Regions from separate parts of the Streptomyces sp. CA-278952 genome, predicted to be linked through region 4. Evidence: riboswitches for the same ligand, from Rfam matches in the RefSeq annotation. Region 4 holds a riboswitch; each other region holds the start of a gene.
The links. Region 4 has a riboswitch for cyclic di-AMP ahead of N7925_RS12910 (C40 family peptidase). Riboswitches for the same ligand answer to the same signal wherever they lie in the genome.
Positions count from the first base shown of each region.

Region 1 (7,658 bases), 1.9 Mb from region 4:
GAGGTGTCCACGTGGCCGCGGGGGCCGAGCGGCAGGCCGAAGCGCGCCAGCGCCGGGTTCGGCTTCACACCGGCGGTCCACACGATGGTGCTGGAGTCGACCTCCAGGCCGTTCTTCAGCACCACGCGGCCGTCGACGCAGGAGTCCATCGAGGTGGAGAGGTAGATCTCCACGCCGCGGCTCTCCAGGTGCTCCTTGCCGTAGGCGCCCAGCTTCGGGCCGACCTCGGGAAGGATCTTGTCGGCGGCGTCGACGAGGATGAAGCGCATGTCCTCGCGCTTCACGTTGGTGTAGTACTTCGCCGCGTCACGGGCCATGTCCTCGACCTCGCCGATGGTCTCCGCGCCGGCGAAGCCGCCGCCCACGAAGACGAACGTCAGCGCCTTGCGGCGGACCTCCTCGTCGGTCGTGGAGTCAGCCTTGTCCAACTGCTCCAGGACGTGGTTGCGCAGGCCGATGGCCTCCTCGACGCCCTTCATACCGATGCCCTGCTCGGCGAGGCCGGGGATCGGGAAGGTACGGGAGACCGCGCCCATCGCGATGACCAGGTAGTCGAAGGGCAGCTCGTAGGCCTCGCCGACGAGCGGCGCGACCGTGGCGACCTTGCGGTCCTGATCGATGGTCGTGACACGACCGGTGAGAACCTCAGCCTTGGGCAGCACGCGTCGCAGCGGGACGACGACATGCCGAGGCGAGATGCTGCCTGCAGCAGCTTCGGGGAGGAAGGGCTGGTACGTCATGTACGACCGCGGGTCGACGACCGTGACGGTCGCCTCTCCGTATCGCATCTTCTTCAGAATGCGACGAGCTGCGTACAGGCCTACGTACCCACCGCCTACAACGAGGATCCTGGGACGCTCCGTGGTGCTCATGCCATCGAGTATCCACCCCTCCCCAGGGGGGTGCTCGTGAGCCCCTTCACAAGGATTGGACGACCCTCTGCTACACTTCGCCGCCCACGTGACCCAGGTCATGGGCACGAAAGGGAACCACGGCGCCGCGGGAAACGTTGTTCACCGCTTGTGAGCTGGCCCTTGACCCTTGGGGACGGGTGGACCACCCCTCCCCTTCATACGGACGCAACGCTCCCGGAACGCGTACGCGACACCTCCGCACCCCCTCCGGGGCGACCGGTTCCGGCCTGATGGCCCCCAACTGCGACCAACAGGGCCCCATTCCTTGTGAAGAAGTTCACGAAGTTTCCCGCGACGTGTCCTCGGAACGGCCCCCGGACGGCCCGGAGAGGCCGGGCCAGGGGCTCAACAGTGCAGGTGGCGATGCGATTGAGCGGGCAGCCGGAGCGCTGCCCGCCCGGCTACGCGACGCTCCAGGCGATCCCGTCGAGGATGTCGTGCTCGCTGACGACGACCTCGTGGGCCCCCGTCCGCTCCATCACGGCGAGCAGGACGAGCGCACCCGCGCCGATCACGTCCACCCGGCCCGGGTGCATCACGGGGATCGCGGCGCGCTCGTCGTGGGTGGAGCGGAGCAGGTGCTCGGTGATCGCGCGGACCTGGCCGCGGGTGACCCGTGAGTGGTGGATGGCCGCGGAGTCGTACTCCGGCAGCTCCAGCGCGATTCCGGCGATCGTCGTGACGGTGCCCGCCAGTCCGACGAGGGTGCCGGCCCCCTTGAGCTCCACAACCTGCTCGGCGAGGTCGAGTGCGGCGTCGACGTCCGCGCGGATCGCGGCGACCCGCTCGTGGCTGGGCGGGTCCATGACGGCCCCGTCCACGGTCAGGTGCCGCTCCGTCATCCGTACGCAGCCGATGTCCACGGACCGGGCCGCCTCCACCCCGTCCGAACCGAGCACGAACTCGGTGGAGCCGCCGCCGATGTCGACGACCAGATACGGCTTCTCCAGGCGGTCGCCGCCCACCAGCTCCTTGGTGGCCCCGTCGAAGGAGAGCTGCGCCTCCTGGTCGCCGGTGATCACCTCGGGCTCGACGCCGAGGATGTCCCGGACCCCGGCCACGAAGTCGGCGCTGTTCTCGGCGTCGCGGGAGGCGGAGGTGGCGACGAAGCGGATCCGTGCAGCGCCCAGCTTCTCGATGGCAGCCGCGTACTCACGGCAGGCGGCGAACGTCCGCTCCAGCGCCTCGGGGGCGAGCCGGCCGGTCCTGTCCACGCCCTGGCCGAGGCGGACGATCGTCATGCGCCGGTCCAGCTCGGTGAAGGAGCCGGTGGCGGGGTCCACGTCGGCGACGAGGAGCCGGATGGAGTTCGTGCCGCAGTCGACGGCGGCGACCCGGGTCACGCGTCCTTCCCGTCGGCGGTGCCGTCCAGGGGGCGGAAGGCGAAGTGGCCGCCGTCGCCCTCCTCCACCGTCCAGCCGTCGCCCTCGGCCGGCGTCGCGCACGGCGTGACGCAGGGGCCCTTGGCCCACCACTCGGGCAGCATCGCGATGGCCTCGTCGCCCAGCGGGTTCACCCCGGGGCCGGCGGCCAGCGAGTGGCCGACCAGGACGTGCAGGCACTTCACCCGGTCCGGCATGCCGCCCGCGCTCGGGAAGCCCTCCAGGACCTCGATGGCGTCGCGGCGGGTGATGTAGTCCTCGTGCGCGGCCCGGTAGGCGTCGGCCAGCTCCGGATCGGTCTCCAGACGGGCCGTCATCTCCTTCATGACCCCGTTGGCCTCCAGCGTGCCGATCGCCGAGGCCGCCCGGGGGCAGGTCAGGTAGTACGTCGTCGGGAACGGCGTGCCGTCCTCCAGACGGGGCTGGGTCTCCACCACGTCCGGGTTGCCGCACGGGCAGCGGTGCGCGATGGCGCGCAGACCGCGCGGCGGGCGGCCGAGCTGCTGCTCGAACGCGGCGATGTCCGCGTCGGTGGGCTTGGTGGACTCGGTCTGCGGAGGGGGCGTTTCCATGCCTGCCTTGGTTCTGCTCGGAAGCTCGTGGAGGTGGACGTACGGAGGGACGTACGGGGTCGGTGTCAGTCGCGGTCGTCGGGCCGGTCGGCGCTGTCCACGCCGTCCCAGAGGTTCGAGTGCCACGGCCGGTCGCTCGCGCCCGACTCGCCGCGGCGGTCCCGGGCCGCGTCGGGGTCGGCCACGGTGTAACCGGTCTCCCCGGGGAGGACGTAGTGGAGGTGCTGGCGGGCCAGCCGCTTGATGTACGCGTCGTCCTGGAGCCGCGCCTTCTCGTCCCGCAGCTCCTCGGTGCGCCGCTCCGCCTGCTGCGAGAGCCGCTCCTGCTCGGCGATCTCGTCGCGCTGGGAGACGTACTGCCGCATCGGATAGGCGAGCGCCACCACCAGGGAGCAGACCACCAGCGCCAGGAACGCGGCCCGGCCGGTGAGCCGGGAGCGGCGGGCCTGCCGGCGGTTCTGGGATCGGTACACGCGGGCCGCGGTCTGCTCGCCGAGCAGTCGCAGCCTGGTCGCGGTGGAGAACCGGTCGCGGTCCTTCCCGGCCATGTCTCCCGCCTCCCCATCACACACGTCCGTCCCCGCACACGGTACGGGACCGGGTGCGGGGACGGGCGGAGGCTACCGTCCTGACGCTACGGGTCAGCCCTTGAAGCGCGGGAAGGCGGAACGGCCCGCGTACACCGCGGCGTCGTCGAGGATCTCCTCGATGCGCAGCAGCTGGTTGTACTTGGCGACGCGGTCCGAGCGGGCCGGGGCGCCGGTCTTGATCTGACCGCAGTTCACGGCGACGGCGAGGTCGGCGATGGTGACGTCCTCGGTCTCGCCGGAGCGGTGCGACATCATGCACTTGAAGCCGTTGCGCTGGGCCAGCTCGACGGCGTCCAGGGTCTCGGTCAGCGAACCGATCTGGTTGACCTTCACGAGCAGGGCGTTGGCGGAGCCCTCCTCGATGCCGCGGGCCAGCCGCTCGGGGTTGGTGACGAAGAGGTCGTCGCCGACGATCTGCACCTTGGCGCCGATGCGGTCGGTGATGACCTTCCAGCCGGCCCAGTCGTCCTCGTACAGCGGGTCCTCGATGGAGACCAGCGGGTACGCGGAGACGAGCTCCTCGTAGTACTCGGTCATCTCGGCGGCCGAGCGGGACTTGCCCTCGAACTCGTAGACGCCGTCCTTGTAGAACTCGGACGCGGCGACGTCGAGCGCGAGCGCGATGTCGCGGCCCGGGACGTAGCCGGCCTCCTTGATGGCCTCGACGATGAGGTCCAGGGCGGCGCGGTTGGACTCCAGGTTCGGGGCGAAGCCGCCCTCGTCGCCGAGTCCGGTGGACAGGCCCTTGGTCTTGAGGACCTTCTTCAGCGTGTGGTAGACCTCCGCGCCCCAGCGCAGGGCCTCGGAGAAGGACTCCGCGCCGATCGGGGCGATCATGAACTCCTGGACGTCCACGTTGGAGTCGGCGTGCGAGCCGCCGTTCAGGATGTTCATCATCGGAACGGGCAGCAGGTGCGCGTTCGGGCCGCCGAGGTAGCGGAAGAGCGGCAGGTCGGACGCCTCGGAGGCGGCGTGCGCGACGGCGAGCGAGACGCCGAGGATGGCGTTCGCGCCGAGCGAGGCCTTGTTCTCGGTGGCGTCGAGGTCGAACATCGCCTGGTCGATGAGGCGCTGCTCGGTGGCGTCGTACCCGACGAGCTCCGGGCCGATCTGCTCGATGACGGCGAGGACGGCCTTCTCGACGCCCTTGCCCATGTAGCGGTTGGGGTCACCGTCGCGAAGCTCGACGGCCTCGAACGCTCCGGTGGAGGCACCGGACGGAACGGCAGCACGGCCCGTGCTGCCGTCGTCGAGGCCAACCTCGACCTCGACCGTGGGGTTGCCCCGGGAGTCGAGGATTTCCCTGGCTACGACGACGTCGATGGACGGCACGAGGCATCTCCTTCTGGGATCTGACACTGGTTGTGCAGGGTCACTGTGGCCTTGCGGCACGAGCCTATCGGGCCCGGCCGCGTCGACCGGCCGACCGCCCGCCTCCTGGGACGAAAAAGGACCCAAGGACCTGCATCACGGGACAAAACTCTAGAAATCTACTGAGTGGTAACAACAAGAGGTGAACGCATGGGCCATCGGCGCCCGCCGCTCACGAAGAACCCGGCCCGGCGCGCTGGGGGACGAGCGCGCCGGGCCGGGAAGCCGTGCGAGGAGAAGTGCCGCCGGACGCTTCTCCTCCGGGGAGGAGAGACGGCGGTTACTTCAGGTGGAGCTGCTGACCCGGGAAGATCAGGTCCGCGTCCTTGACGATGTCGTCGTTGAGCTTGAAGAGCTTGCTCCAGCCGCCCTTGACGTCTTCCGCCTGGGCGATGGTGCTCAGGGTGTCGCCGGCCTTGACCTTGTACTCGCCGTCGCCCTTCTGGACCTTCTCGCCGGTCGGGGTGGTGACGGTCTTCTTGCTCTCGGCCTTGGGGGCCTCGCGCTGCTCGGAGCGCGTGGTGGGCTGCTCGGCCTGGCGCTCGGGCTGCGCCTGCTCGGGCTTGCTCTCGCCGGAGCCGGAGCCGGTGTTCACGCCCGGGTCCACACCGTCGTTGGTGAGGCCGCCGGCGCCGGCGCAGGCCCAGGCGCCCGGGCCCTGCAGGTCGAGAAGCTTCTCGGCGGCGGCGATCTGCTGGTCCTTGGAGGCCAGGTCGGCACGGGAGGCGTACTGCGTACCGCCGGCGGCGGCCCAGCTGGACTGCGAGAACTGCAGTCCGCCGTAGTAGCCGTTGCCGGTGTTGATGGACCAGTTGCCGCCGGACTCGCACTGGGCGACGGCGTCCCAGGTCTCGACGGAGGCGGCGGAAGCGCTGGTCGCGCCCATCAGCGGGACGGCGATGGCGGCACCGGTGACACCCGCGAGGGTGGCGATACGGGTGGCCTTGGACGGGCGGCGGTGCTTGCCCTTGCTGTTCAGCAGCATGGAAGGAATCTCCTCACCGACGCCTACGAGGTGAGCTGTCGGGTTCGGGCTGATGAGTTGCCCGGTCGCGCGGTGCTGCTCGCGACTTCACCCCTAGCCGGTCCCGTACGTCCCCGTCGGTTCGACGAGGCGTCCGGACCCGGCGGCTTACCTGGGTCCCCCGCTCCTGCCTACGGCGCTTACGCGTCTGTTCCCTTCGACCGACGGCAGGATTCGGCGTGACGGTCGACGGGGCCCGCGGTGCGAGCGGTTCCGACCGTAAACACAGGCAACCCCGACATTCAAAGATGGACATAGGGGGCAATCAACCCGAACTCGCCGTGACCGACGGGCTGTTTCCGCAGGTGGGGGGCGATTCACCCGGACCGGCCGGACGAATCACGCCAGTTGAAGCAAAGAGACCCATGTCTCACTTACGCAAAAGTGGACATAGGTCTCTTAACTGCCTCGCTTTTCGGGGTGTTTTCCCGAATTCGATCAGTTGGCGGCGGGCGCCCCGGCGGACGTCTCGGCACCCTCCGGTGCGGCCGGGTCCGCGTCCTCGCCCGCACCGCGGTCCAGGCGCAGGTCCAGGTTCTGGCCGGGCAGGATCAGGTCCGGGTCGGAGCCCAGGAGGTCCTTGTTCGTCTCGTACAGGCCGGTCCAGCCGCCGGGGATCTCCTGGGCGTCGGCGATCGCCCAGAGGTTGTCCCCGGGCCGCACCGTGTACCCGTCGGCGGCCGCCGCGCCACCGTCCCGCGCGTCGCCTTCGCCGCGCGATGCGTGCCGGCCGGAATCACGGGGGCCGTCCTTCCGGCCCCCGTCGGCCTCCTCGGGCGCGGGGGCGCCCCGGTGCTTGCCTCCCTTGCCGTCGCCCTCGCCCGTCGAGGCGTCGGGGGCGGTGGAGGGGTCCGAGGCGTCGGGGGCGTCGGAGGCGGGCGGGGCGGAGGGCGTCACCGAGGAGTCGGGAGTCCCGCTCCCCTTCTCCGCGCCACCACTACCGCTCTTGTCCGCCTCATCACCCTTCTCACCCTTGCCCGTTTCACGTGATTCACCGTATTCACCGGTTGCGTCCGCTTCGTCGGTCGGGGTGGGGGCCGGGTCGGCCGAAGGGTCCGCCGACGGATCGGCGGACGGGTCGGCCGACGGGTCCGTGGACGGCGAGGTGCCCGGGTCGACGCCGGGCAGACTGCCGTCCACCGCGAGACCGGAGATCACCGCACAGCTGGGCCACGCCTTCGGGCCCTGGTCGCCCAGGACCTTCTCGGCGACGGAGATCTGCTGCGAGCGGCTGGCGAGGTCGGCGCGGGGCGCGAACGCCGCGCCTCCGTACGCCGACCAGGTCTCCTGCGAGAACTGGAGCCCGCCGTAGTAGCCGTTGCCGAGATCGGCGCTCCACATGCCGCCGCTCTCGCACTCGGCGACCCGGTCCCAGGTGGTGGCCTCGGCCGCCTGCGCACCGCCGGCGCCGAGCAGGGGGATGGCGATGGCCGATCCCGTCACGCCCGCGGCGACGATGAGGGCGGGTGCCTGACGAGGGCGGCGGTGTCTGCCGTTCGCGGAGCCCATGAGTATGCCTTCCGTGCGACTGACAAGCGAGTGACCTGAGCGCCGCGCAGCGGATTCCGTGCCGGACTCCGTGCTGCTTCGGAGCACAAGTGACGCGTGAGCAAGGTGCGACCGACGCGTCGAACCGTGAACCTAGCGGGACTCGAACGTGTGTCACAAGTCGATGCAGCCCAGATCACGTGAAAGTCACGGAGTTGACACTGTGTCACTTTTTTCGGATCGGCTACCCGGCTCGAACGCGACCGGAAGGGTGCGCAGTCCACGCATGATGAGCCCGCCACGCCAGCGCAAATCGC
Region 1 covers NZ_CP112880.1:4,904,380-4,912,037, reverse strand. The annotation lists gene N7925_RS22115 (NAD(P)/FAD-dependent oxidoreductase) at 1-872, opposite strand, end outside; gene N7925_RS22110 (Ppx/GppA phosphatase family protein) at 1,316-2,257, opposite strand; gene N7925_RS22105 (DUF501 domain-containing protein) at 2,254-2,868, opposite strand; gene N7925_RS22100 (FtsB family cell division protein) at 2,934-3,416, opposite strand; gene eno (phosphopyruvate hydratase) at 3,510-4,790, opposite strand; gene N7925_RS22090 (transglycosylase family protein) at 5,110-5,814, opposite strand; cyclic di-AMP (ydaO/yuaA leader) riboswitch at 5,820-6,002, opposite strand; gene N7925_RS22085 (transglycosylase family protein) at 6,292-7,362, opposite strand; gene N7925_RS22080 (cytochrome P450 family protein) at 7,549-7,658, opposite strand, start outside.
Region 1: linked by a shared signal. The riboswitch ahead of N7925_RS22090 (transglycosylase family protein) and the one ahead of N7925_RS12910 (C40 family peptidase) in region 4 are both predicted to bind cyclic di-AMP.

Region 2 (7,658 bases), 1.3 Mb from region 4:
GGATACGCCCCGCGCCCCGCGTTCCGGCCGCTCACCCGCTTCGAGGGACAGGGCCTGGACAAGGGGCACCTCGTCCACGACCTGCTGTTCGCCCGCGTCTGACACACCGTGTGCGGCCGCGTCCCGGCCGGACGCGCCGTCGCCGGGTGTCGGTGCTCCTCGTTAGGGTCGAGAGGTGTCCGACCCCTCCGTGCAGCATCAGCAGGCGCGACCCGCCGTCCCGGTCCTCCATGAGCAGCGGCTCGACGAGGTCCTGGGGGCCGCGCCGGAGCGCGGCCGAGCGCGTTATCGGCCGCGCCGCGTCGGCATGGTGTGGCGCAGCAAGGTGTTCCGCGCCGGGGCCGTCATCGTGGCGCTCGTGCTGTGCGGGCTGGTGATCCTCGCCCTCGTCCGCGAACAGACCGGCCCGGAGGGGTTCCTGGTCGGCCTCGGTCTGGCGGTGCTGCCGGTCCCTCTGCTGATGGCGGCGTTCCGCTGGCTGGACCGGGTCGAGCCGGGCCCCTGGCGGAATCTGATCTTCTCCTTCGCCTGGGGCGCGTGCGCCGCCGCGCTCGTCGCGATCATCGCCAACTCGTTCGCGACGCGCTGGATAGCCACCGCGACGGCCGATCCGGCGAGCGCCGACACCCTGGGGGCGACGGTGATCGCCCCCGTGGTCGAGGAGAGCGCGAAGGCGGCGGCCGTGCTGCTGATCTTCCTCTTCCGCAGACGGGAGTTCAGCGGGGTGGTGGACGGTGTCGTCGTCGCCGGATTCACCGCGACGGGCTTCGCGTTCACCGAGAACATCCTCTATCTGGGCAACGCCTTCGGCGAGGACCAGCAGCTGGGCAGCTCCGGGTTCGCCTCGGTGACGGCCGGGACGTTCTTCGTGCGGATCGTGATGTCGCCGTTCGCGCACCCCCTGTTCACGGTCCTGACCGGCCTCGGCTTCGGCTTCGCGGCCGTCAGCGCCCGCCGTCACCGGGTCCGCCGGATCGCCCTGCCGGTGCTGGGGCTGCTCCTGGCGATGGGCCTGCACGCCCTGTGGAACGGTTCGTCGTCCTTCGGCCCGTACGGCTTCTACGCGGTGTACGGGATCGTCATGGTCCCGGCATTCGGCCTGGTGACCTGGCTGGCGATCTGGTCGCGCCAGCGGGAGCTGCGCACCCTCGCGGCCGAGCTGCCCGCCTATGCGGCGGCCGGCTGGCTCACCCCCGCCGAGCCGTCGGCGCTCTCCTCCATGCGGGCCCGGGGCATGGCCCGCGACCTGGCCCGCCACTGGCAGCCGGACCGGACGCGGGGCCGGGCGGCGGCCCGCGCGGTCGCGGAGTACGAGTCGTTCGCGACCTCCCTGGCGGGGCTGCGCCGCCGGGCCCGCCACGGCGCGGTGGGCCCGGACTTCGGCGCCCGGGAGCGGGAGTTGCTGCACCACCTCTGGCAGCGCCGGGAGTTCGCGGCCCCGGCCCTCACCCATGCGGCCCGCCTGACGGCCCGCCCACGCCACGGCCACCACGGCCACCCCATGCCGCCGCCGTACGGAAACGGAAACGGAAACGGAAACGGGTACGGGTACGGGTACGGGTACGGGTACGGGTACGGGTACGGGTACGGGTACAGCCCCGGCCACACGCCCGGATACGGGCAGGCGCCCGGGCCCACACCGGGATACGGCCCCGGCTCCTACCCGCCGCCCCAGCCGTATGGCGGCACACCCCCCAGCCACCGCCGCCCGCCGACGTAGCCACAGCAACAGCAACAGCTCGGCGTCCGCGAACGGCGGCGGCGTCCGGCTCCGTCAGGCCGATGCCTCGGTGAGCAGGGCGAGTTCGCCGTCGGTCAGCCGCAGGTCGGCGACCGCGACGAGGGCGGGGAGCTGTTCGACCGTACGGGCGGAGGCGATCGGAGCGGCGACGGTCGGCTGTGCGGCGAGCCAGGCGAGGGCGACCGTGGCGATCTCGGCGCCCCGTTCCCCGGCGACCCGGTCGAGGGCGGCGAGCACCTTGAGGCCCTGCTCCGACTCCAGGTGGCCGCCCGCCTTCGCGGAGCGGGCGCTCTCCACGGTCGTACCGGGGCGGTACTTGCCGGTGAGGAAGCCGGAAGCCAGCGCGTAGTACGGGACGGCGGCGAGGCCGGCGCGGGCCGCGGTGTCCTGGAGGTCGCCCTCGTAGGTGTCGCGGGAGACCAGGTTGTAGTGCGGCTGGAGCGCGACGTACCGGGCGAGGCCCTCGCGCTCGGAGAAGTCGAGGGAGGCCCGCAGGCGCTCGGGGCTGATGTTGGAGGCGGCAATGTGCCGCACCTTGCCCTCCTTCACCAGCTGGTCGAGCGCGGTGATGATCTCCTCGACCGGGACGGTCTCGTCGTCGAAGTGCGTGTAGTAGAGGTCGATGTGGTCGGTGCCGAGGCGGCGCAGCGATGCCTCGGCCGCGCCCTTGAGGGTGCCGGCGGCCAGGCCCCGGTGCTCGGGGTGGGCGCCGGCCTTGGTGGCGACGACGACGTCGGACCGGTTGGAGCGGGAGGCGAGCCACTTGCCGATGACGGTCTCCGACTCACCGCCCTCGTTGCCCTCGACCCAGGCTGAGTACGCGTCGGCGGTGTCGATGAAGTTGCCGCCGGCCGCGACGTACGCGTCCAGGACGGCGAAGGACTGGTCCTCGTCCGCCGTCCAGCCGAAGACGTTGCCGCCGAGGGCGAGGGGGAAGACCTGGAGGTCGGAGCTGCCGAGAGTGCGCGGAGAAGTCATGTGGATGTTCAACGGGCCGGGGCGGGGACGGTATTCCGTCGCCCGCCGGCCGTACCGTCCCCGGACAGACCGGCAGCCCTGACGTCGGGGGGTGTGCGTCAGGGCTGCCGGGGTTGCGGGGCGGCGACGAAGGACGCCGGTCGCGGGGTCGGAAGGTCAGAAGCCTCGGGCCGGGAAGGTCAGACGTTCAGGCCCTTGCTGTTGAGCCAGGCCATCGGGTCCATCGCGGAACCGCCCGCGGTGCGGACCTCCAGGTGGAGGTGGACGCCGGTGACGTTGCCGCTGTCGCCCATGCGGCCGATGGTCTGGCCGGTGGTGACCTTCTGGCCGACGGAGACCTCGATCGAGGACTGGTGGGCGTACCAGATCTCCGTGCCGTCCTCGAGTTCGAGGACCGTGCGGTAGCCGTACGAACCGGAGTAGCCGGCGGACGTGATCGTGCCGCTGTGCACGGCCTTGAGCGGCGCACCGGCCGACCCGGCGAAGTCGAGACCGGTGTGCTGGCCCGAGGACCAGAGCGCGCCGGACTGACCGTAGGTCGAGGTGATCGTGTACGAGAAGGCGGGGAGGGAGAAGCTGGCGGCGAGCTTGGCGAGCCGCTCGGCCTCCTTCTTCTTCTCCGCCGCTTCCTTGGCCGCCTTCTTCTTCGCGGCGGCCGCGGCCTCGGCGTCGTCCTGCTGCTTCTTGGCCTCGGCGGCGGCGCTCTCGGCCGCTGCCTTCTCGGCGGCGGCCTTGGCCTCGGCGTCGGCGCTGGCCTGCTGCTGCTCGGCCTGCTGGAGGATCCGGGCGCGCAGCGCCTCGCCGGCGCCGGTGCCCTGCTCGGCCTCGGCGGTGGTGAGGCCGGCGGTGGTGAGCGGCGCGGTCGCGGCGACCGGGGCGGGCTCCGCCTCGTCGGACATCAAAGACCCGACGCCGGGAAGGGACTTGGCGTCGGGGAGGTTGTCCACGATGGAATCGGGAAGAGAGATGGAGACCGGCGCCTTGTCCTGCGCGGTGGCCATGCCGCCGGCACCGACAGCCGCTATGACACCGACCCCGAGGACGGTGGAGCTACGGGCGAGACCACGCTGCTTGGCCACGCGGTGCTTGCCGCGCACGGGACGGATGGACTCCGCGGTGGGGTTCCACTCCTCCCAGGTGCGCTCCTCGCCACCGAAGGTGTCGGCACTGAAGGGTGACGGGGCCTCAGGGGCAGGCTTGTTGGACGCCACGTGGGCGCACTCCTTTCCTTCCTTCTCGCCTACCGGGTTAGCTGACGGGTTCGGAGCAGGAAGGTCTCCTACGGGCCCCTCCGTCTCTGACGAGACGCAGGCGTCCGATTCACCCCATGTAGGTGGTTCCCCGGTTCCCTTGCGGAATTCGGCGCTCGCGCGCGGCGCCGTCTCTGACGACGGCTGTGACGACCGCGCTGCGTTATCGAACGTTAATAGACGGACGGGCCGTATTCCAAGCTGTTCCTGTTGATCATTAACGAACAGGGCAGGGATGTACGGGTGACAACCGGGCGCAATCGGGCGACTTGACCGCAACTCAGCTACACCACTTTTTCTGACGGTGTGTCAAACGTTATGCGGAGCGGTGCCCTTTGATTACGCACCGTGTCATCACGCTGTCGTCGTCCCGCCGACGCCTCTCCGATGCCCCGTCATCACCCGGCCCGATCACCCGGCGTCATCGCCGGGCGTCATCGCCCGGCGTCATCGCCCCCGGCCCACGATCTTCACCGTCGTCCGGGGCACGGGCTGCCCCTCCGCCGGCCGGCCGACCGCGATGAGCGCCATGTCGTCCGTGGTCCGCCCGCCGGTGTGCAGCCGTACGTCGTCCGTCAGCGCCGACAACAGCTCCTCCGGGCCGGGGAAGATCCGGCCGCGCAGCCGGGCCGCGGGATCGTAGAAGACCCCGTTCGGGTCCCGGGCCTCGGACAGGCCGTCCGTGAAGGCGAGGAGCGTCGCCCCGGCGGGCATCGCCCACTCGTCGGACCGGTCCGGCCACACCCCCAGGTCCATCCCGAGCGGCATGGCGGGCACCGAGGGCGCCAGCACCTCCAGGGCGCCGTCGGCGTGCAGCAGGAGCGGCTCGGGGTGACCGCGGTTGACGAGGCGCAACGAGGCCGAACCGGGCGGGATCTCGGCCAGCACGGCGGTGATGAACCCCTCCATCGCGTCAAGGCCGTACCGCCGCGTCCCCTCCCGGGCCAGCGCCCGCTCCAGCCGCTGCGCGACACCCTCCAGCGAACGCTCCTGCTCGGCCGCCTCCCGGAACGCCCCGATGATCACCGCCACCGCCTCGACGGCGTCCAGCCCCTTGCCGCGCACGTCGCCGACGACCACCCGTACGCCGTACGGGGTGTCCGCGACGGCGAACAGGTCGCCGCCCACGAACTCGTCGGCCTGGGCCGCCTCGTACCGCGCGGCCACCTGGAGTCCGCCGATCCGCTCGGCCGGGGTCGGCAGCACGGCCCGCATGGCGGTCTCCGCGATGACCCGGGCCGAGGCGAGCTGCTCGTTGCCGCGCCGCACGACGCCGTTGATGACGAGGGCCAGCACCGAGGCCGTGAGCACGGTGAGCATCTCGATGACCGGGACCACCTGGGTGGTCGTCCCGTCGGAGAGCCGCATCGCGATGACCGAGAGGACCGCCGCGATCCCCGTACGGACGGTCCGGGACTTCGAGAAGAACGGCGCGGCGATCAGCGGGGCCGCGACGAACAGGGGGACCGCGGTGAAGTTGGGCGGAGCCAGCGAGTCGAACACCAGCCCACCGAGGATCAGCAGGGCCGGCAACAGCCGGACGAACCGCCCCGTGCGCCGCCCGTCGGACGTCAGCTGACCCTCCCGGGACCCGAACACCACCCGGCCCACGGCGTCGAAACTCCCCGTCGTACCGCTGCGCCGCTCGTCGGCCATCCCCACCTGTGCACTCCTGCCCGGTCCACCCACGGCTGCGGACGGTACCGCGCCCCGCCCACGCTTCCCGGAGCCGCGCCGAGCGGCTACTCCGCATCGGCCGAATAGGGGGAAGGCGGACGGCGGGCCGGCCTTCCGTGGTCAGTCGGAGAGCCGGTGTTCCGCGTATACCGTCAGTGCGTCCCGTACGAAGGCGGCGGTGCCGTCCCCGTACCGATCGTAGTTCTTTCCGAAGCGGGGATCGGCGACATACATCTCACCGAGCCCGATCACGTACGAACGGCTGGGCGCCTTGGCCGAGGACAGCCAGGCGCAGTGCCGCCGCGCGAGGTCCTGCGCCTCGGCCCCGTCGGCGGCGAACCCCGCCTCCCTGGCCCGGCCCCAGGCGCGCGCGATGGCCTCGTGCTCGTCCTGGAACGCCTTCTTCTGCTCGTCCCCGAGCGAACGCCACCAGCGGTCGCCCTCCTCGTACGCGTCCCGGCCCCAGCGCTCGGTGACCTCCTGCTCGTGGGCGCTGTGGTCGAAGCCGTCGAACACTTCATCAGCCATGAGCTCCATCCCCTCCTGCGTCTTGTGGAGAGTGGTCCGCACCGAGGCGATCTGCCGCCCGATGCGCGCCTGCTCCTGTTCGAGCAGTCGCAGATGCGCCCGCAGCGCCACCGCCGTGTCCCGCTGCCCCACGAGCACGTCCTTGATGGCGGGCAGCGAAAGACCGAGCTCCCGCAGCAGCAGAATGCGCTGCAGCCGGACGAGGGCGTCCTGGTCGTAGTAGCGGTAGCCGTTGCTCCCGATCCGGCTCGGCGTGAGAAGACCGAGGTCTCCGTAGTGCCGGAGCGTGCGGCTCGTGGTGCCGGCCTGTCTGGCGATTTCCTGAATGGACCACTCCATGCCGGAAACGCTAGATCTTTACGCTGCGTCAAGGTCAAGCCGCACCATCACGGCGCCAGGAAACGACTCGGGCCCGGCACGCTGTGCGTGCCGGGCCCGGGCCTTCAGTAGCGGGGACAGGATTTGAACCTGCGACCTCTGGGTTATGAGCCCAGCGAGCTACCGAGCTGCTCCACCCCGCGTCGGTAAACACAACTCTACGGCATTCCCGGCGCGCCTTTGACCAATTACGGCGGAGCGCCTCCGGGCCGGGGGCCGGGGCGCCACCCTCGGGGAATCCTCCATGGCTTTCGCGCTGTTCGGCATGAGATCTCCGCGAAAGTCCGCACGGGACCGCGTGCTGGGGCAGGCGCAGCGGCGGCAGTGGCTCGTCGCCGTGTACGCGGGCATCGTCCAGGGCCTCGGATTCCTGATCGGCGTGGACACCAGCTACTCCGACAGCGCGTCCCCCACCACGGGATCGCTCGCCCCCGCGGCGGGCGGGCGGGGGGACCGCACAACTTTGTCGTGCCCGGGCCAATCCGCCCGAGCCGCGGCTCCGAATAGACGACATCAGCGACCGAACGTCGTTCCGGCCCCGCGCCGGAACTTCCGGAAGGGGATGCGTCTTCGTGATAGCCCGCCGTACAACTCGCCTCGCCGCACTGCTCGTCCTGCCCGCAGCGCTCACCCTCGGGGTGGCCGGGCCCGCCCTGGCTCACGAGGGGCACCCCGCCGGCACCACGAAGGCGGCCGAGGGCGACACGTACCAGATCGACCTGGAGCAGCTGAACGACTCCGGCGCCAGTGGTGCCGCCCTGGTCAGCCTGGAGGGCGACCAGCTGACCGTGAAGATCGACGCACAGGGGCTGGTCCCCGGTCAGCCGCACGCCCAGCACATCCACGGCTCCACCGACGGCCACGACTTCCGCTGCCCGGACAGGAGCGCGGACAAGGACGGCGACGGCATCGTCACCACCGCCGAGGGCCTGCCGATGTACGGGGACATCAACATCTCCCTGACGACGAAGGGCGATACGTCCAAGAAGAGCGGCCTCGCGGTGGACCGGATGCCCGTCGCCGACAAGGACGGCAAGCTGACCTACTCCCGCACGATCACCGTCTCGCAGGACGTGGCGGACCACCTCAAGGACCTGCACGTCGTG
Region 2 covers NZ_CP112880.1:4,244,761-4,252,418, reverse strand. The annotation lists gene trmB (tRNA (guanosine(46)-N7)-methyltransferase TrmB) at 1-102, shown strand, start outside; gene N7925_RS19015 (PrsW family intramembrane metalloprotease) at 176-1,720, shown strand; gene N7925_RS19010 (aldo/keto reductase) at 1,775-2,719, opposite strand; gene N7925_RS19005 (M23 family metallopeptidase) at 2,899-3,930, opposite strand; cyclic di-AMP (ydaO/yuaA leader) riboswitch at 3,942-4,094, opposite strand; gene N7925_RS19000 (PP2C family protein-serine/threonine phosphatase) at 4,417-5,625, opposite strand; gene N7925_RS18995 (MerR family transcriptional regulator) at 5,767-6,513, opposite strand; tRNA gene N7925_RS18990 (tRNA-Met) at 6,622-6,695, opposite strand; gene N7925_RS18985 (hypothetical protein) at 7,125-7,658, shown strand, end outside.
Region 2: linked by a shared signal. The riboswitch ahead of N7925_RS19005 (M23 family metallopeptidase) and the one ahead of N7925_RS12910 (C40 family peptidase) in region 4 are both predicted to bind cyclic di-AMP.

Region 3 (7,658 bases), 2.1 Mb from region 4:
GCTGCTCCAGGCGGCGGGGCTGCCGGTGGCGGACTACCGGGCCCGGTTCGGTACGGATCCGGGCGCGGATTTCCCGGCCGAGCTGGCGGGGTTCGCGGCCCGTGGCTGGCTGGACGCGTCGGCGCCGGACGGTCTGCTGAGGCTGTCCCCGTCGGGCCTCGCCCACTCCGACGCGCTGGGTCCCGCGCTGTTCTCCCCCGGGGTGCGGGCCGCGATGGCCGCGTACGAGCGGAGGTGACGGGGCCATGGACCTGACGATTCTCTACCGGGGCCCGCTCGCCTCCTGCGACTACGACTGTCCGTACTGCCCGTTCGCCAAGCGGCGGGACAGCCGCGCGCAGCTCACGGCGGACCGGGAGGCGCTGGAGCGGTTCACCGGCTGGGCCGCGGAGCGGACCGGTGACCGGCTGTCCGTGCTGTTCACCCCGTGGGGCGAGGGCCTGGTGCGCTCCTGGTACCGGCGGGCGCTGACCGATCTCTCACGGCTGCCGCACATCGGGCGGGTGGCGATCCAGACGAACCTGAGCGGCCGCACCGACTGGCTGGCCGACGCCGATCCGGAGCGGGTCGCGCTCTGGTGCACGTACCACCCGGGGCAGACACCGTACGAGCGGTTCCTGGGCAAGTGCCGGGAGCTGTCCGCGAGGGGAATCCGCTACAGCGTCGGCGTGGTGGGCTTCGACGCCCATCTGGAGGAGGCGCGGCGGTTGCGGGCGGCGCTGCCGCAGGAGGTCTATCTCTGGGTGAACGCCGCCGAGGGCCACACCTACACCGACGCGGAGGCGGCGCGGTGGACGGAGCTGGATCCGCTGTTCCCCTACAGCCGTGATCCGCACCGTTCGGCGGGGCTGCCCTGCCGGACGGGCGAGTCGGTGATCTCGGTGGACGGCGACGGCACGGTGCGGCGCTGTCACTTCGTCAAGGCGGAGCTGGGGAATCTCTACGACGGCAGCTACCGCCGGGCGCTCGGCCCGCGGTCCTGTCCGCTCGCCGTGTGCGACTGCCACATCGGTTATGTGCATCTGGAGTCGCTGCCGCTGTACGACGTGTTCGCGGGCGGTGTCCTGGAGCGGATACCGGCAGGAAACCCCCCGGCCGGGGGCACGCCGCCGGTCGGGCTCGTGGTGCCGGGCCCGACCCGGCGTGCGCTTCCCCTGCTGGAGCCCTGACCGGCTCGACGGCTACAGCGGCAGGAGGTCCGGGCGCTTCGCCTCGACATGGTCGCCGGAGGACTCGCCGCGCAGCCGTCGGCCGATCCAGGGCACGAGGTATTCGCGGGCCCACTGGATGTTGTCGCGCCGTGCGTCGAAGGGGCGGCGCTGAGCCTGCGGCGGCCAGGGCTGGTCGGGGTCGGCGGGCACGTCGTGGCCGAGGACCTGGGCCGCGCGCAGCGCCACGCGGGTGTGGCCCTCGGGCGACAGGTGCAGCCGGTCGTTGTCCCACGCGCGCCGGTCCTGCACCGAACGCAGCGACCACAGGTCCAGCACGGGGCAGTGGTAGCGGTCGGCGATGGCCCGCAGGTGGACGTTGTACGTGGCGATCTTGCCGCGCATGTGGCGCAGCACCGGAACGCCCCGGGTGTCGAAGCCGGTGGTGACCATGACCGTGCCGACGGCGTTGCTCAGGTCCGCGACCGCCCGCTCGAAGCGCTCGGCGAGGTCGTCGGGGTCGGTGCCGGGGCGGATGATGTCGTTGCCGCCCGCGCAGAAGCTGACCAGGTCGGGGGCCAGTTCCTTGGCGCGCGGGACCTGCTCCTCGACGATCTGGTCGAGGAGACGTCCTCGTACGGCGAGATTGGCGTAGCGGAAGTCCCCGTGCGGGAAGTCCTCGGGGCCGGCCGCCCCACCGGGGGCCGGGAGCCGGTCGGCGAGGAGCACCGCGAAGCGGTCCGCCCAGCCGAGATATGTCCCGCCGGGGCCGGGGTCCCCGACGCCCTCGGTGAAACTGTCGCCAATCGCCGCGTACGACCCGATGGTGTGCTGCTGGTTGTTTCTCGAATCGTCTGCCACAAGCACATATCCTGCATCGTGCGATGTGACCTACGCGACCGTAATACGGGGTTGACGGGTGGTGAGATAGACCACCCGGTCAGTTTTTGGTAAAGCCGGAATAAGTGGAGGGGCGGTGCGCCGTCGCGCACCGCCCCTCGATCACCTCTCGCCGCGTCCGGTCGGACGGAGACGTCAGACGGAGACGTCAGACGGAGACGTCAGACGGAGACGCCGTGCTGACGCAGGTACGCGATCGGGTCGATGTCCGAGCCGTAGCTCGGGCCGGTGCGGACCTCGAAGTGCAGGTGCGGACCGGTGGAGTTGCCGGTGGAGCCGGAGAGGCCGATCTGCTGGCCGCCGGTCACGGTCTGGCCGACGGAGACGTTGAGCGAGGACTGGTGGGCGTACTGGGAGTACATGCCGTCCTCGTGCTGGATGACGACCTCGTTGCCGTAGGAGCCGCTGTTGCCGGCCGAGACCACGGTGCCCGGGCCGATGGCGAGGACGGGGGTGCCGGAGGCGGCCTGGAAGTCCGAGCCGGTGTGGTAGCCGCTGGACCAGCTGGCGCCGGAAGCGCGGTACTGGGTGGTGACGTTGGCGCTGGCCAGCGGGGCGGACCAGCCGGAGCCGGTGGCCTCGGAGGAGCCGGTCCGCGACGGGCTGTCGGAGCCCTCGGAGTCGTCGGCGGAGACGGTGTCCGCCTTCGGCGCCTCCTTCGGCGCGGCCTTCGGCGCCGGAGCGGCCTTCTTCGGGGCGGCCTCGGGAGCCGCGGACTTCTCGGCCGGGGCGGAGCCCTTGGCGCCGAGGGTCAGCTTCATGCCCGGGTGGATCAGGCCGGGGTTCTCGCCGACGGTGGAGCGGTTGTCCTGGTACAGCTTCTCCCAACCGCCCTTGAGCTGGTGCTCGGCCGCGATCTTCGCCAGGTAGTCGCCGGAGACGACGGCGTACGTCTTCGGGGCGGCCTTCGACGCGGCGGGGGCTGCGGCCGGGGCGGTGTGCGCGGCGGCGACCGAGGCGGCGGCGGGCTTCGCGGCCGGAGCGGCCTGGTCCGCCGCGTTCGCGACGGTGGCGCCGATGAGCGGGAGGGCGAGTGCGGCGCCGCCGGTCCCTGCGACGAGGACGCCGCGGGAGATCGGGCCGGACTTCGGACGGCGGTGCTTACCCGTTGCGGGCATGGGAAGTTCCTCTCCGGCGCCTGCGAGGTGAGCTGTCGGGTTCGGGCTGGAGATGCCCGGTCGCGTTGCGGCGACTTCACCCCGAGCCGGTCCGGATCGCTCCGGATCGGCGGCTTACCTGGTTCCCCCGCTCCTGCCACGCGTGAGTGGGTGGGTGCGAATTCCGGGCGGCGGCAGGATTAGGCGGTCCGTCCGGATTGCGGCGACCGTAAACGAGCGAGGACGAGCAGAACAAGCCATCGGTTGCGCACCGGAATCATCGATTCGATTTCTCCCCGGATTTCCCGTCACCCTCCGTGGATTACGGATCTTGGATTTCCGTGCGGGCAACGGGAATACTCCGGGGCGAGCTCACCACGGACCGTCACGGATATGATCCCGCTCACCTCCGAAATCCCATCTCCCCCATTAGCGGGGCATGTTCTGCGAAATGCACCAATACGGACATGCGGTCGGCCTCGCTGCTGACGCCGGGTCAGATTGGCGGCCTCGGCACTCCGCACCGGGGCGCGACCGTGATGATTTTCCGTCGAATCGATGTCGTATCGTCACGGGAGCGCCCTCGTCGGCGAGCCGCGCCGACGCCAGAGATCCCAGGAGCCACCGTGACGCAACAGGTGCCGCAGGTCCCGCCGACAGAGACCGTGCTGACCGGAGTCCGCAACTTCCGCGACGTGGGCGGGCTCCCCACCGCGGACGGTCGGCGCACCGCCTTCGGGCGGCTCTACCGGAGCGGCCACCTGGCGCACGCCACGGCCGAGGACGCGGTCTTCCTCGGCGGGCTCGGGCTGCACACGATCTTCGACTTCCGCCACTCCGCCGACCACCGGCTCGACGGATACGACATCGAGCTGGCCGGTGTCCGCAATGTCAGCATTCCGCTCTCGGACCCGGCCGACGGCGCGGAGTTCTGGCGGCTGGTGAGCGACGGGAACATCGAGCAGCTGCGCTCCGTCCTCGCGGACGGCAAGGGCGTCGACCGCATGATCCGGATGTACCGCGCGACGATTCTGGACCGCACCGCCGAGCACAGCCGGGTGCTGCACTCCCTGGCCGAGGACAGCGTCCCCGCCCTGATGCACTGCGCGGCGGGCAAGGACCGGGCCGGTCTCTCGATCGCGGTCGCCCTGCTGGCGGTCGGCGTCGAGCCGGAGGCGATCGAGGAGGACTACCTCAAGTCGAACGACCTCCACCGCCGCTACGCCGTGAAGCGCTCCGACGCGTCCGGCACCGGCATGTCTCCCGAGGTGCTGGAGCTGCTGGACCCGCTCTTCGGGGCGCGGCCCGCCTACCTCGCGGCGGCCTTCACGGCCATCGAGGAGAACTGGGGAACGACGGACCGCTACCTGTCGGAGGGGCTGAGCGTCTCCCCGGAGACCCGGGAGCGGCTGCGCGAGCGCCTGCTCGACCTGGGCTGACCCGGACGGGGGGGGCGATCCGTCCGGGGCGGGCGGTCGTCCGAACGCCGTCACTTGCTCCCGGCCACCTCGAAGAGCAGGTAGAGGAAGCCCGCGACGACGTGGCCCGCCACCAAGTAGGCGAAGAGCCGGATGACGACACCGCGCGGCATCCGCTTCTCCTGCGGGTCCTCGTTCGGGCGGCGGCCGGGGCCCAGCGGGTCGTAGTGCTCGGAATCGGACATGACGGTCCTCTCTGTCGGCCTCGCGGCCGGTGGAGCGAAGGCTGGAGCCGGCCGGGACAGCCGGTTCAGCGCGCGTGGAGGGCGCTGCCGAGGCACAGCTCGGCGGCGGGGCTCTGGAGCAGGGAGTGGACGAAGAGCAGCTCCGCGCCGCAGCGGTCGACGGCCGCGATCCGGTGCGGGGTGAGCGAGTCGAAGTGGGCGCTGTCGCCGGGTTCGAGGTCGTGCACGGTGTCGCCGAGCCCGATCCGCAGCCGCCCCTCCAGGACGTACAGCCACTCCTCGCCGGGATGGACCCGGACCAGGTCGCCCTGGGCCCCGTACGGAACGCGCACCCGCAGCGCCTGCATCGCGCGGCCGGACCCGCCGGCCTGCCGGTACATCCAGCCGTCGGCCTCCGCCCCCTCGAACCCGCCGCCGCGGACGATCGCGTCCCGTTCGGGCGGCTGCTCGCCGAGCAGCTCGGAGACCGTCGTACCGTAGATACGGGCGAGTCCGAGCAGCATCGGCAGCGAGGGCTGCCTGCGGCCGGTCTCCAGCCGGGAGAGATGGGCCGGGGAGAGTCCGGCCCGGCCGGCGGCGGTCTCCAGGGTGAGGCCGCGATCGCGGCGCAGGTCGCGCAGTCGGGGTGCGACGCCGGGGAGCTCGTCCGGCACCCCGGCGTCCGAAGTGTTCATGCCTCCCATTGGGCCAGGATCTTTCCTCTGAGGCAAATAACTTGCCTCAGAGGCAATTCCCGTGTGCCAGGCCGTCAGCGGTTGGCCACTCCTGTGTGCGGGCCGGTCAGCGGTTGGCCACGGCCTGCTTGACCAGCGTCCGGCCGAAGTCCCACATCAGTCCGCCGCCGCTGTGCGCGTCGTCCATGACGGCCGTGAAGGCCGCCACGAAGCGGTCCACCTCCGCGTCCCCGATGACCAGCGGCGGGATCAGCTTGATCACTTCCAGGTGGTCGCCGGAGACCTGGGTGAGGATCCGGTGCTTCTGGAGCAGCGGCACCACGACCATCTGCGCGAAAAGGCCCTTGCGGGCCGCCTGGAGCATGGTCCAGCGGCTGCGGAGCTTGAGCGAGCCGGGCCGGCCGAACTCGATGCCGATCATCAGCCCGCGCCCGCGGACCTCGTGCAGCAGCTCGTAGCGGTCCACCAGGGCCGCCAGCCGCTCGCGCAGCAGGTCGCCGGTGCGCCGGGCGTTGGCGACGGTCTCCTCGTCCTCCATCACCGTCAGGACGGCGAGCCCGGCCGCCATCGCCTGGGCGTTGGAGCCGAAGCTCGCGGAGTGGACGAGGACCCGGTCCATGGAGGAGTAGACCTTGCGGAAGATCCAGTCCTTGCCGAGGGTCGCGCCGACGGGCACATAGCCGCCGGAGAGCGCCTTGGCGACGCACACCAGATCGGGCTCCACTCCCTCCTCGTGCTGGTAGGCGTAGAAGTCCCCGGTCCGGCCGAGCCCCGTCTGCACCTCGTCGACGATCAGGAGCGCCTTGTGCCGGTGCAGCAGCTCCTGGGCCCCGCGCAGATAGCCGGGCGGCGCGGCGTGCACGCCCTTCCCCTGGACGGGCTCCACGACGAGGGCCGCGACGTCGCCCCGCTTCAGCTCACGCCGCAGCGCCTCCAGGTCGCCCAGCGGGACGGCCGTGTCCGGCAGCAGGGGGGCGAAGCCGTCGCGGAAGCCGCTCTCCCCGTTGACCGAGAGGGAGCCGGTGGTGAGCCCGTGGAAGGCGTGGTCGCAGTAGAGGACCCTGGGCTTCCCGGTGGCGTAGCGGGCGAATTTCAGCGCCGTCTCGACCGCCTCCGTGCCGCTGTTCCCGAAGAAGACGCGGTCCAGGTGCGGGCTGTGGGCGAGGAGCTTCTCGGCGAGCAGTCCGGGCAGCGGCTGGCAGTCGAATCGGGTGAGGTCGGCGAGCTGGGCGTCCAGGACGTCGTGCAACGCCTGACGGACGACGGGGTGGTGGCGGCCCAGGCCCATGACGCCGAATCCGGCGAGCATGTCGAGGTAGTCGTTGCCCTCCGCGTCCCAGAAGTACGCGCCCTCGGCCCGCTCGTAGACCTTGTCGAAGCCGATGGTGTGCAGCATGCGCGGCAGCTGGTGGTTGAGGTGGCGCGCATGCAGGTCGTATCGTTCCGCCCCGCGCTCGGCGAGGAGCCGAGCCAGGTCGAAGCCCTGGGATCCGCCGTCCGTCATCGCCCGCTCTTCCCTTCGGGTGTGCTGCGCCATGGGCCGGCCACCCCGGGAGACCCGTGGCGGCCGGCCGTACCTCGTCGGGCACCGCCTCAGCGGTTGCTGCTGATGGTCTCCCGCGCCGCGCGCAGGGATTCCTTCAGGGACCCCATCGTGGCGAGCACCGCCGTGGGCTCGTAACCGCAGTGCGCCATGCAGTTGGCGCAGCGAGGGTCCTTGCCCCGGCCGTACTTCTCCCAGTCGGTCTCCTCGATGAGCTGACGGTACGTCGGTACGTAGCCGTCGTTCATCAGGTAGCAGGGGCGCTGCCAGCCGAAGAGCGAGTAGTTGGGGATCGCCCACGCGGTGCACGGGAAGTCCGCCTTGCCCTCCAGGAAGTCCAGGAAGAGCGGTGAGTGGTTGAGCCGCCAGCGGGCCCGGTTGCCGCCGGCGAAGGCCTTCTTGAACAGCTCGCGGGTCTGCTCGACGCCGAGGAAGTGCTCCTGGTCGGGGGCCTTCTCGTAGGCGTAGGCGGGCGAGATCATCATCTCGTCGACGTGCAGGTCGTCGTTGAGGTAGTTGAGGACCTCGATGATGGTCTGCGGGGTGTCGGTGTTGAAGAAGGTGGAGTTGGTGGTGACACGGAAACCGCGCCGCTTCGCCTCCTTCATCGCGGCGACGGCCTCGTCGAAGACG
Region 3 covers NZ_CP112880.1:814,791-822,448, forward strand. The annotation lists gene N7925_RS03495 (STM4012 family radical SAM protein) at 1-238, shown strand, start outside; gene N7925_RS03500 (STM4011 family radical SAM protein) at 246-1,169, shown strand; gene N7925_RS03505 (SGNH/GDSL hydrolase family protein) at 1,182-2,009, opposite strand; gene N7925_RS03510 (M23 family metallopeptidase) at 2,210-3,166, opposite strand; cyclic di-AMP (ydaO/yuaA leader) riboswitch at 3,169-3,329, opposite strand; gene N7925_RS03515 (tyrosine-protein phosphatase) at 3,772-4,584, shown strand; gene N7925_RS03520 (DUF6126 family protein) at 4,635-4,808, opposite strand; gene N7925_RS03525 (helix-turn-helix domain-containing protein) at 4,874-5,482, opposite strand; gene N7925_RS03530 (aspartate aminotransferase family protein) at 5,589-6,986, opposite strand; gene hpnH (adenosyl-hopene transferase HpnH) at 7,076-7,658, opposite strand, start outside.
Region 3: linked by a shared signal. The riboswitch ahead of N7925_RS03510 (M23 family metallopeptidase) and the one ahead of N7925_RS12910 (C40 family peptidase) in region 4 are both predicted to bind cyclic di-AMP.

Region 4 (7,658 bases):
GGGGTCGCCCGGCTCCAGCCAGACCGCCCGGCAGCCCTGGTCGAAGGCCCGTGCTGTCAGCCACGCGGAGAGCGCGGCGCCCACGCCCCGGCGGCGGTGGCGGGCGGCGACGGCGAGCCCGGCCAGTTCGCTCAGGCCGTCGATCGCGGCCGAGCAGCCGCCGGCCCCGGCCGGCGCTCCGTCGAGGACGGCCAGTGCGGCGACCCCGTCGCCGGCGGCCGCCGCGCGCAGCCAGTCGGTCATTCCCGGCTCGGGCTCGCCCTCTCCGCCGAAGCCGTGGTGCTGGACGCGGGCGGCCTCGGTGAACTCCGCCTCGGTGACCGGTGTGCCGATGCGGAGACCGTCGACCGGCTTCGTCGGCCGGAGCTCCTCGCGGCCGCAGGCGAGCACCGGGGCGCGGTTCTCCACGGTGAAACCGGCGGCCAGCAGGGCGGGTTCGACGGCCGGGGCCCAGGCGGGCAGGAACTCCAGGCGCGGAAGCCGTTCGTGCTTCCCGAACGCGTCGACCAGGGCCGCCACCTCGTCCGCCGTGGGTTCCGCGTCCCGGTCGGGAATGGCGTAGTTGGCGTACTTCAGTTCCCAGCCCGGGTTGTGCCGGACGGTGAACGGGCCCACCCGGTAGTGGTCCGGGGAGCGCAGCGCGAGCGCCCGGGCGTAGTCCTGGACGGCGTTTGCCATCGACGTCATACGGGAGTTCCTTCGGCCGGGGATCGGGACCTGCGCGGCGGACTATGCCACCCGGGCCGCTCCGGCGAAAGGCATCTGATCGACGAGCGCGATGCGGACCGGCGCTCCGGGGCGCGGGGCGTGGATCATCTGGCCGCCGCCGGTGCAGAGGCCGACATGGCGGATCCCGGAGGAGAAGAACACCAGTTCACCGGGGGCCGGTTCGGAGCGGGGGACCCGGGCTCCGGCGTTGATCTGGATGTAGGTGGTGCGCGGCAGGCTCACGGCGGGCGTCGGCCGGTTCGGTGCGGATCGCGGTGCGGATCGCGGTGCGGTGTTCGCGCAGCTCGGCGCGGCGAGTGGCGAGTCGGGAAGCGCACAAGAAAGGTTGGCCTCACTGAAAGGTAAATCCTTGGCCCTGGCTAGGCTCCGGAGACATGGACGTACTCATCAATGTCTTCGTCGCCCTGCACATCATCGGCATCGCCTCCCTGCTGGGCGGCTTCCTGACGCAGATGAAGGCCATGGGAGCGGGCACCGCCCGCTTCATCCCCGCCATGCTGCACGGCGCGCTGACCATGCTCGTCACCGGCATCGCCCTGGTCGGGCTCGCTCAGGCCGACGACCAGACCGTGAACAACGTCAAGATCGGCATCAAGCTCGCCCTGCTGGTCGTGATCCTCGCCCTCGTCTACGTCAAGCGGGACGACGAGACGGTGGACAAGGGCGCGTTCGCCGCGGTCGGCGGACTGACGGCCGCCAACATCTTCATCGCCACGGTCTGGACCTGAGCCTCCCCGGGGGCGGCCGCCGGAGGGCCGCCCCCGGCGCGCGTCACGCCGGCCGCACGCTTCCGTAGATCGGCATGGAGTAGATCGACTCCTCGCGCACGTTCGCACCCGGCTTCGGGGCGTGGATCATCATCCCGTCGCCCTTGTAGATGCCGACGTGGCTGATGTCGTCGTAGAAGAAGACCAGGTCTCCGGGGATCAGATCGGAGGTGGCGACCCGCGTCCCGACCTCCACCTGGTCCCAGGTCGTCCGGGGCAGGGTCACGCCCGCCTCCCGCCACGCCGCCTGCGTCAGCCCCGAGCAGTCGTAACTGGAGGGGCCCGACGCGCCCCACACGTACGGCTTGCCGATCTGGGCGCGGGCGAAGGCCAGGACCTTCTCCGCCTTGGCGGCGTAACCGCTGTCCGTACCGGTGCCGGTGCCGGAGCCCGGATCCGTTCCCGTACCGGAACCGGAACCGGAACCGGAACCGGAGCCCGTGCCCGAACCGCCGCCGGACTCCTTCGCCGCCTCCTCGCGGGCCTTCTCCTTCGCCTCGGCGGCCTGCCGGGCGGCCAGCTTCGCCGCCTTCTCCTTCGCCTCGGCCTCCTGTCTGCGCTCCAGCTCCGCCAGCCGCGCCTTCTCCTCGGCGGTCAGCCTCGACAGCAGGTTCCGGGCCTCGGTGAGCTTGGTCTGCACGTCCTTCTTGCTGGAGGCGAGCGTGGCCTGCGTCTCGGTGAGGGTCTCCAGGCTCTTCACCGCCTCCGCGCGCTTCTTCGCCGCCGAGGCCTGCTGCGTACGGACCTCGGTGACGGCCTTCTGCTGCCGCTCCGTCGCCCGGTCCATCAGCCGGCTCTGGTCGAAGTACCCCTGCGGGTTCTCCGCCAGGAAGAACGTCGCCGCGGGCGCGATGCCCCCGTTGCGGTACTGGGCCGCCGCGTAGGAGCCCAGCGCCCGGCGCGCCTCGTTGATCTTCTCGGCCCGCTTCGCCACGTCGGAGAGCAGCGTGTCGACCTTCGTCTGCTGGGACGCGGAGGCGGCCTTGGCCCGGTTGTACTCCTGGGTCGCGGTGCCCGCCTGCCGGTACAGGGCGTCGACCTTCTTCTGTACTTCCTCGACGGCGGGCTTCGGCTCGGTGGGCGCGGCCGTGGCGCTCTGCGTGGAGAGCAGCGTCACGGAGGCCAGCGCGGCCGTCGTCAGCCCGACGGCGGGGGTGGTGGTGCGCACCTTCGTGCGCGGCTTGCGATGCGATGCCAAGACCGGCATCTCCTTCCGTGGACCGCCTACCGGGTTAGCTGTCGGGTTCGGACGGAACGGAAGGCTGTCCTACGGTCCCGGATGCGAGGGCACGGACCGATTCACCCCGGTGTCGCGTGTGGGTCCCCGGTTCCGAACCGCCAGGGCGGCAGGACGGATTCGGCAGAGGCGCCCGTTGGGCGTGGTTCGCCTCAGGGAGGTACGGGCCACCTGACCGAGCACGCTAGCCAACCGGCCCCGCCGCTGGGAAGGACGATGAGCGATATGCCCGATACATTTTCGTGACCTTTCCCGATCAGGGGCCGGGCACCCCCTCCGACCGGGCACTCCTTCACGGAACGTCGACGTCCGGTCTCCGTGCGTACGGGGGACGGCGTGGTGCGAGCGGCTGCTTTCCGGCTTCGGCGGAACGTTGTCAGTCCGGCCGCCTAGACTCGGGAGGCGATGAGCAGCCTCTTTGACGACAGTTTCCTGACCGGCCTCCAGTCCGCGGAGGACGGCCCCCCGCCGCCTCCCGAGGACCACGCGCCCGAAGCGGTGCCGGAGGGACTCTTCGGAGGCGTCTACGACGCGCCCCCGCCGCCCCGGGACGGGTATTACCGGGACGGTCACGCGCGCCCGGTGATCGACTCCGCCGCGCTGCTCGACGGGCTGAACACCGAGCAGCGCGCCGCCGTCGTGCACGCCGGGTCCCCGCTGCTCATCGTCGCCGGGGCCGGCTCCGGCAAGACCCGGGTTCTCACCCACCGCATCGCCCACCTGCTGGCCGAGCGCGGGACGCACCCCGGGCAGATCCTCGCGATCACCTTCACCAACAAGGCCGCGGGCGAGATGAAGGAGCGCGTCGAGCAGCTCGTCGGCCCCCGCGCCAACGCCATGTGGGTCATGACCTTCCACAGCGCGTGCGTCCGCATCCTGCGCCGCGAGTCGAAGAAGCTCGGCTTCACCTCGTCGTTCTCGATCTACGACGCCGCCGACTCCAAGCGGCTGATGGCCCTGGTCTGCCGCGACCTCGACCTGGACCCGAAGCAGTTTCCGCCGAAGTCCTTCACCGCCAAGGTCTCCAACCTCAAGAACGAGCTCATCGACGAGGAGACCTTCGCCGGACAGGCGGCGGACGGTTTCGAGAAGACCCTGGCCCAGGCGTACGCGCTCTACCAGGCCCGCCTGCGCGAGGCCAACGCCCTGGACTTCGACGACATCATCATGACGACGGTCCACCTGCTCCAGGCCTTCCCGGACGTCGCCGAGCACTACCGCCGCCGCTTCCGCCACGTCCTCGTCGACGAGTACCAGGACACCAACCACGCCCAGTACACGCTGGTAAGGGAGCTGGTCGGCCCGGCCGGGGAGGCCGACGCACCCGCCGAGCTGTGCGTGGTGGGCGACGCGGACCAGTCGATCTACGCCTTCCGGGGCGCGACCATCCGCAACATCCTCCAGTTCGAGGAGGACTACCCGAGCGCGACGACGATCCTGCTGGAGCAGAACTACCGCTCCACGCAGACGATCCTCTCCGCCGCCAACGCCGTCATCGAGCGCAACGAGAGCCGCCGCCCCAAGAACCTCTGGACCAACGCCGGCAGCGGCGCCCGCATCACCGGCTACGTCGCCGACACCGAGCACGACGAGGCGCAGTTCGTCGCCGACGAGATCGACCGGCTCACCGACGCGGGCGACGCCAAGGCGGGCGACGTCGCCGTCTTCTACCGGACCAACGCCCAGTCCCGTGTCTTCGAAGAGATCTTCATCCGCGTCGGCCTGCCCTACAAGGTCGTCGGCGGTGTGCGCTTCTACGAGCGCAAGGAGGTCCGGGACGTCCTGGCCTACCTCCGGGTCCTGGCCAACCCCGAGGACACCGTCCCGCTGCGCCGCATCCTCAACGTCCCCAAGCGCGGCATCGGCGACCGCGCCGAAGCCATGATCGACGCCCTGTCGATGCGCGAGAAGATCTCCTTCCCGCAGGCACTGCGCCGCGTCGACGAGGCGTACGGCATGGCCGCCCGCTCGTCCAACGCCGTCAAGCGCTTCAACACGCTGATGGAGGAGCTGCGCACGATCGTCGAGTCCGGCGCGGGGCCCGCAGTCGTGCTGGAAGCGGTCCTGGAGCGTACGGGCTATCTCGCCGAGCTCCAGGCCTCCACCGACCCGCAGGACGAGACCCGCGTCGAGAACCTCCAGGAACTCGCCGCCGTCGCCCTCGAATTCGAGCAGGAGCGCGGCGACGAGGAAGGCGCGGGCACGCTCGCGGAGTTCCTGGAGAAGGTCGCGCTCGTCGCCGACTCCGACCAGATCCCCGACGAGGACGAGGACGGCTCCGGCGTCATCACGCTGATGACCCTGCACACGGCGAAGGGCCTGGAGTTCCCGGTCGTCTTCCTCACCGGCATGGAGGACGGCGTCTTCCCGCACATGCGGGCCCTCGGCCAGACCAAGGAGCTGGAGGAGGAGCGCCGTCTCGCGTATGTCGGCATCACCCGCGCCCGCGAACGGCTCTACCTGACCCGGGCCGCGATGCGCAGCGCCTGGGGCCAGCCCTCGTACAACCCGCCCTCGCGGTTCCTGGAGGAGATCCCGGAAGCGCACCTGGACTGGCGGCGCAAGGGCCCGATGGCCGCCCCCGCCGGGCCCACCTCCGGCATCACGTCCTCGCTGTCCTCCTCCCGTTCCCGCTCGGGCCCTTCGGGTTTCGCGACCCGGCGTGGCGGCGCGGAGAAGCCGACGGTCACCCTGGTGGCCGGGGACCGGGTCACGCACGACCAGTTCGGGCTCGGCACGGTGACGGCCGTCGAGGGTTTCGGCGACCAGGCCAAGGCGACGGTCGACTTCGGCGACGAACGCCCGAAGAAGCTGCTGCTGCGGTACGCGCCGGTCGAGAAGCTGTAGAGGGGCGGGCCAGGGCCGGACATACGGAAGCGGGAGCGAGGGGCCTTGGCCCTCGCTCCCGCTTCCGCATGTCCGTTCTCGTGATGCCGTCTCAGCTCGGGTCGACGCCCTTGCTGCGCAGCCACGCCAGCGGGTCGATCGCCGAGCCGCCGCCGGGCCGGACCTCGAAGTGCAGGTGCGGCCCGGTGGAGTTGCCCGAGTTCCCCGAGTACGCGATGACGTCGCCGGCCTTCACCGGGCCGGAGCGGATCTTGGTGCTGCTGAGGTGGCAGTACCAGGTCTCGGTGCCGTCGGCGGCGGTCACGATCGCCATGACCCCGTAGGCGCTGTTCAGCTGGGTGCGCACGGTGCCGTCGGTCGCGGCCATCACCGGAGTGCCGTACGAGACGGGGAAGTCGATGCCCGTGTGCACGGACATCCAGTTGACGCCCGCCTGGCCGTAGTAGGCGCTGAGCCCGTGCTGCTTGACCGGCAGGACGAACTTGGGTCGCAGCGCCTCGCGGCGTGCGGCCTCGTCCGCGCGCTTCTTCTTCTCCGCCGCCTGCCGCTCCCGCAGGTCGATGCGTTCCTGGGTGCGGCTCGCGCGCTCACGGAAGTCGTCGCTGCCCTCGGAGAGCTGCTCCAGCTGGCTGTCCAGCCGGTTGTTCGCGGCGACCGGCTTGACGGTGCTGGGGTCGGCCACCGCCAGCGAGGTGGTCGTCTCCTCCGGCTTCTCCTCGCCGCCGGGCATCCCGCCGACCGAGGCGGCGGCGATGCCCGCGACGCTCATCACGCAGGCGGAGGGCACCGCGACGGTCAGCAGTGCGGAACGCTTGGCAGGGGTGCGCCGACGGGCCCGGTTGCGGGGGGCGGGGGGACGGACGGCGGTGCGGTTCACGGAGTGCGGGGCGGGGGAGTAGTCCCCGGCTCCCGGGTCCCCGGCTCCCGGCTCCGGCGCGGCGTCCGGTGCGAGGGCGGCGAATTCGGCGGTGGAGTGGTGGCCGGTCTCCGGCTCCTCGGCCGTACCGTCCCGTTCGGCCGCCGCCCCGGGCGCCGTCGCGTCGGCCGACTGCTGTTCGTACAGCGGGTGCGACGTCTGTTCGGGTTCGTACGCGGTGTCCCCGGGCGTGGCGCCGGAGTTCCACGCGGTCGCGTCGTAGGCGCCCGTGTCGTACGTACCCGTGCCGTAGGACACACTGCCGTAAGCGCCGGTTTCGTAGGCGCCGATGTCGTACGAACCGGTGTCATGCGCACCCGTGTCGTGCGTACCCGTGCCCTGCGCACCGGTGTCATAGGGGCCCGCGTCGAACGTGCCGGTGGTGAAGGCGGTGGTGGCGTACGTCCCGGTGTCGGCGGCGACGGCCGTCGTCCCGTACGCGCCGGTCGGGTACGACCCGGTCTCGTAGGCGTCAGCGCCGTGGACTCCGTGGACGCCGTCGGCTCCGTACGCGGTACCGGTCGGGTACGTACCGGTGTCGTAGGCGTCCGTCCCGTAGGCCCCGGCGCCGTACGCCTCCGTGGCGTACGCGGTGTCCGTGTCGTACGGGGCGCCGGGGAAGCCGGTGGTGGGGAACGCGCCGGTGTCGGCGGTCGCCCACTGCCCGGTCAGGTTCTGGTCGGCAACCTGTTGCCAGGCCCCGGAGGTGTCCCACTGCTGCGGGGCCTGCTCCTGGGCGGCGTAGCCGTCGTAGGCGGGCGCCTGCTGTGCGCCGGTGTCGGTGTTCCACGCGGAGGAGTCGTACGGGCCGCTGTGGTCCGGCTGCCCGGTCGCGTACGGCGTGTCGTAGCCGGCGCCGTAGGTGGTGTCGCCGTGTCCGGCGGCGGGGTGACCCGCGTCGTAGCCGGTGTCGTGGCCGCCCGAAAGGGAGCCGAAGAGCGGGTCGGTGGCGAAGCTGCCGGTCGATCGGTCGTCGTACCCGACCTGTCCGGCGTGGGGGTGCTGGTCGTTCACCAACTTCTCTCTCGCCTCGGCAGCAGGACTGTTCTGGGTCCCGGTCAGGGGAGTCCCAGGGGGAAGCAGTGGCCGCGACTGTACCCGGCGGTATGTGAGGACGACAATCTTCGCCAGGTTTTACGTCCGTAGGAAACGGGCAATCGGC
Region 4 covers NZ_CP112880.1:2,960,061-2,967,718, reverse strand. The annotation lists gene N7925_RS12925 (GNAT family N-acetyltransferase) at 1-687, opposite strand, end outside; partial or broken gene N7925_RS12920 (C40 family peptidase) at 730-951, opposite strand; gene N7925_RS12915 (hypothetical protein) at 1,104-1,457, shown strand; gene N7925_RS12910 (C40 family peptidase) at 1,501-2,703, opposite strand; cyclic di-AMP (ydaO/yuaA leader) riboswitch at 2,702-2,869, opposite strand; gene pcrA (DNA helicase PcrA) at 3,139-5,580, shown strand; gene N7925_RS12900 (M23 family metallopeptidase) at 5,672-7,510, opposite strand; gene N7925_RS12895 (lipase family alpha/beta hydrolase) at 7,631-7,658, opposite strand, start outside.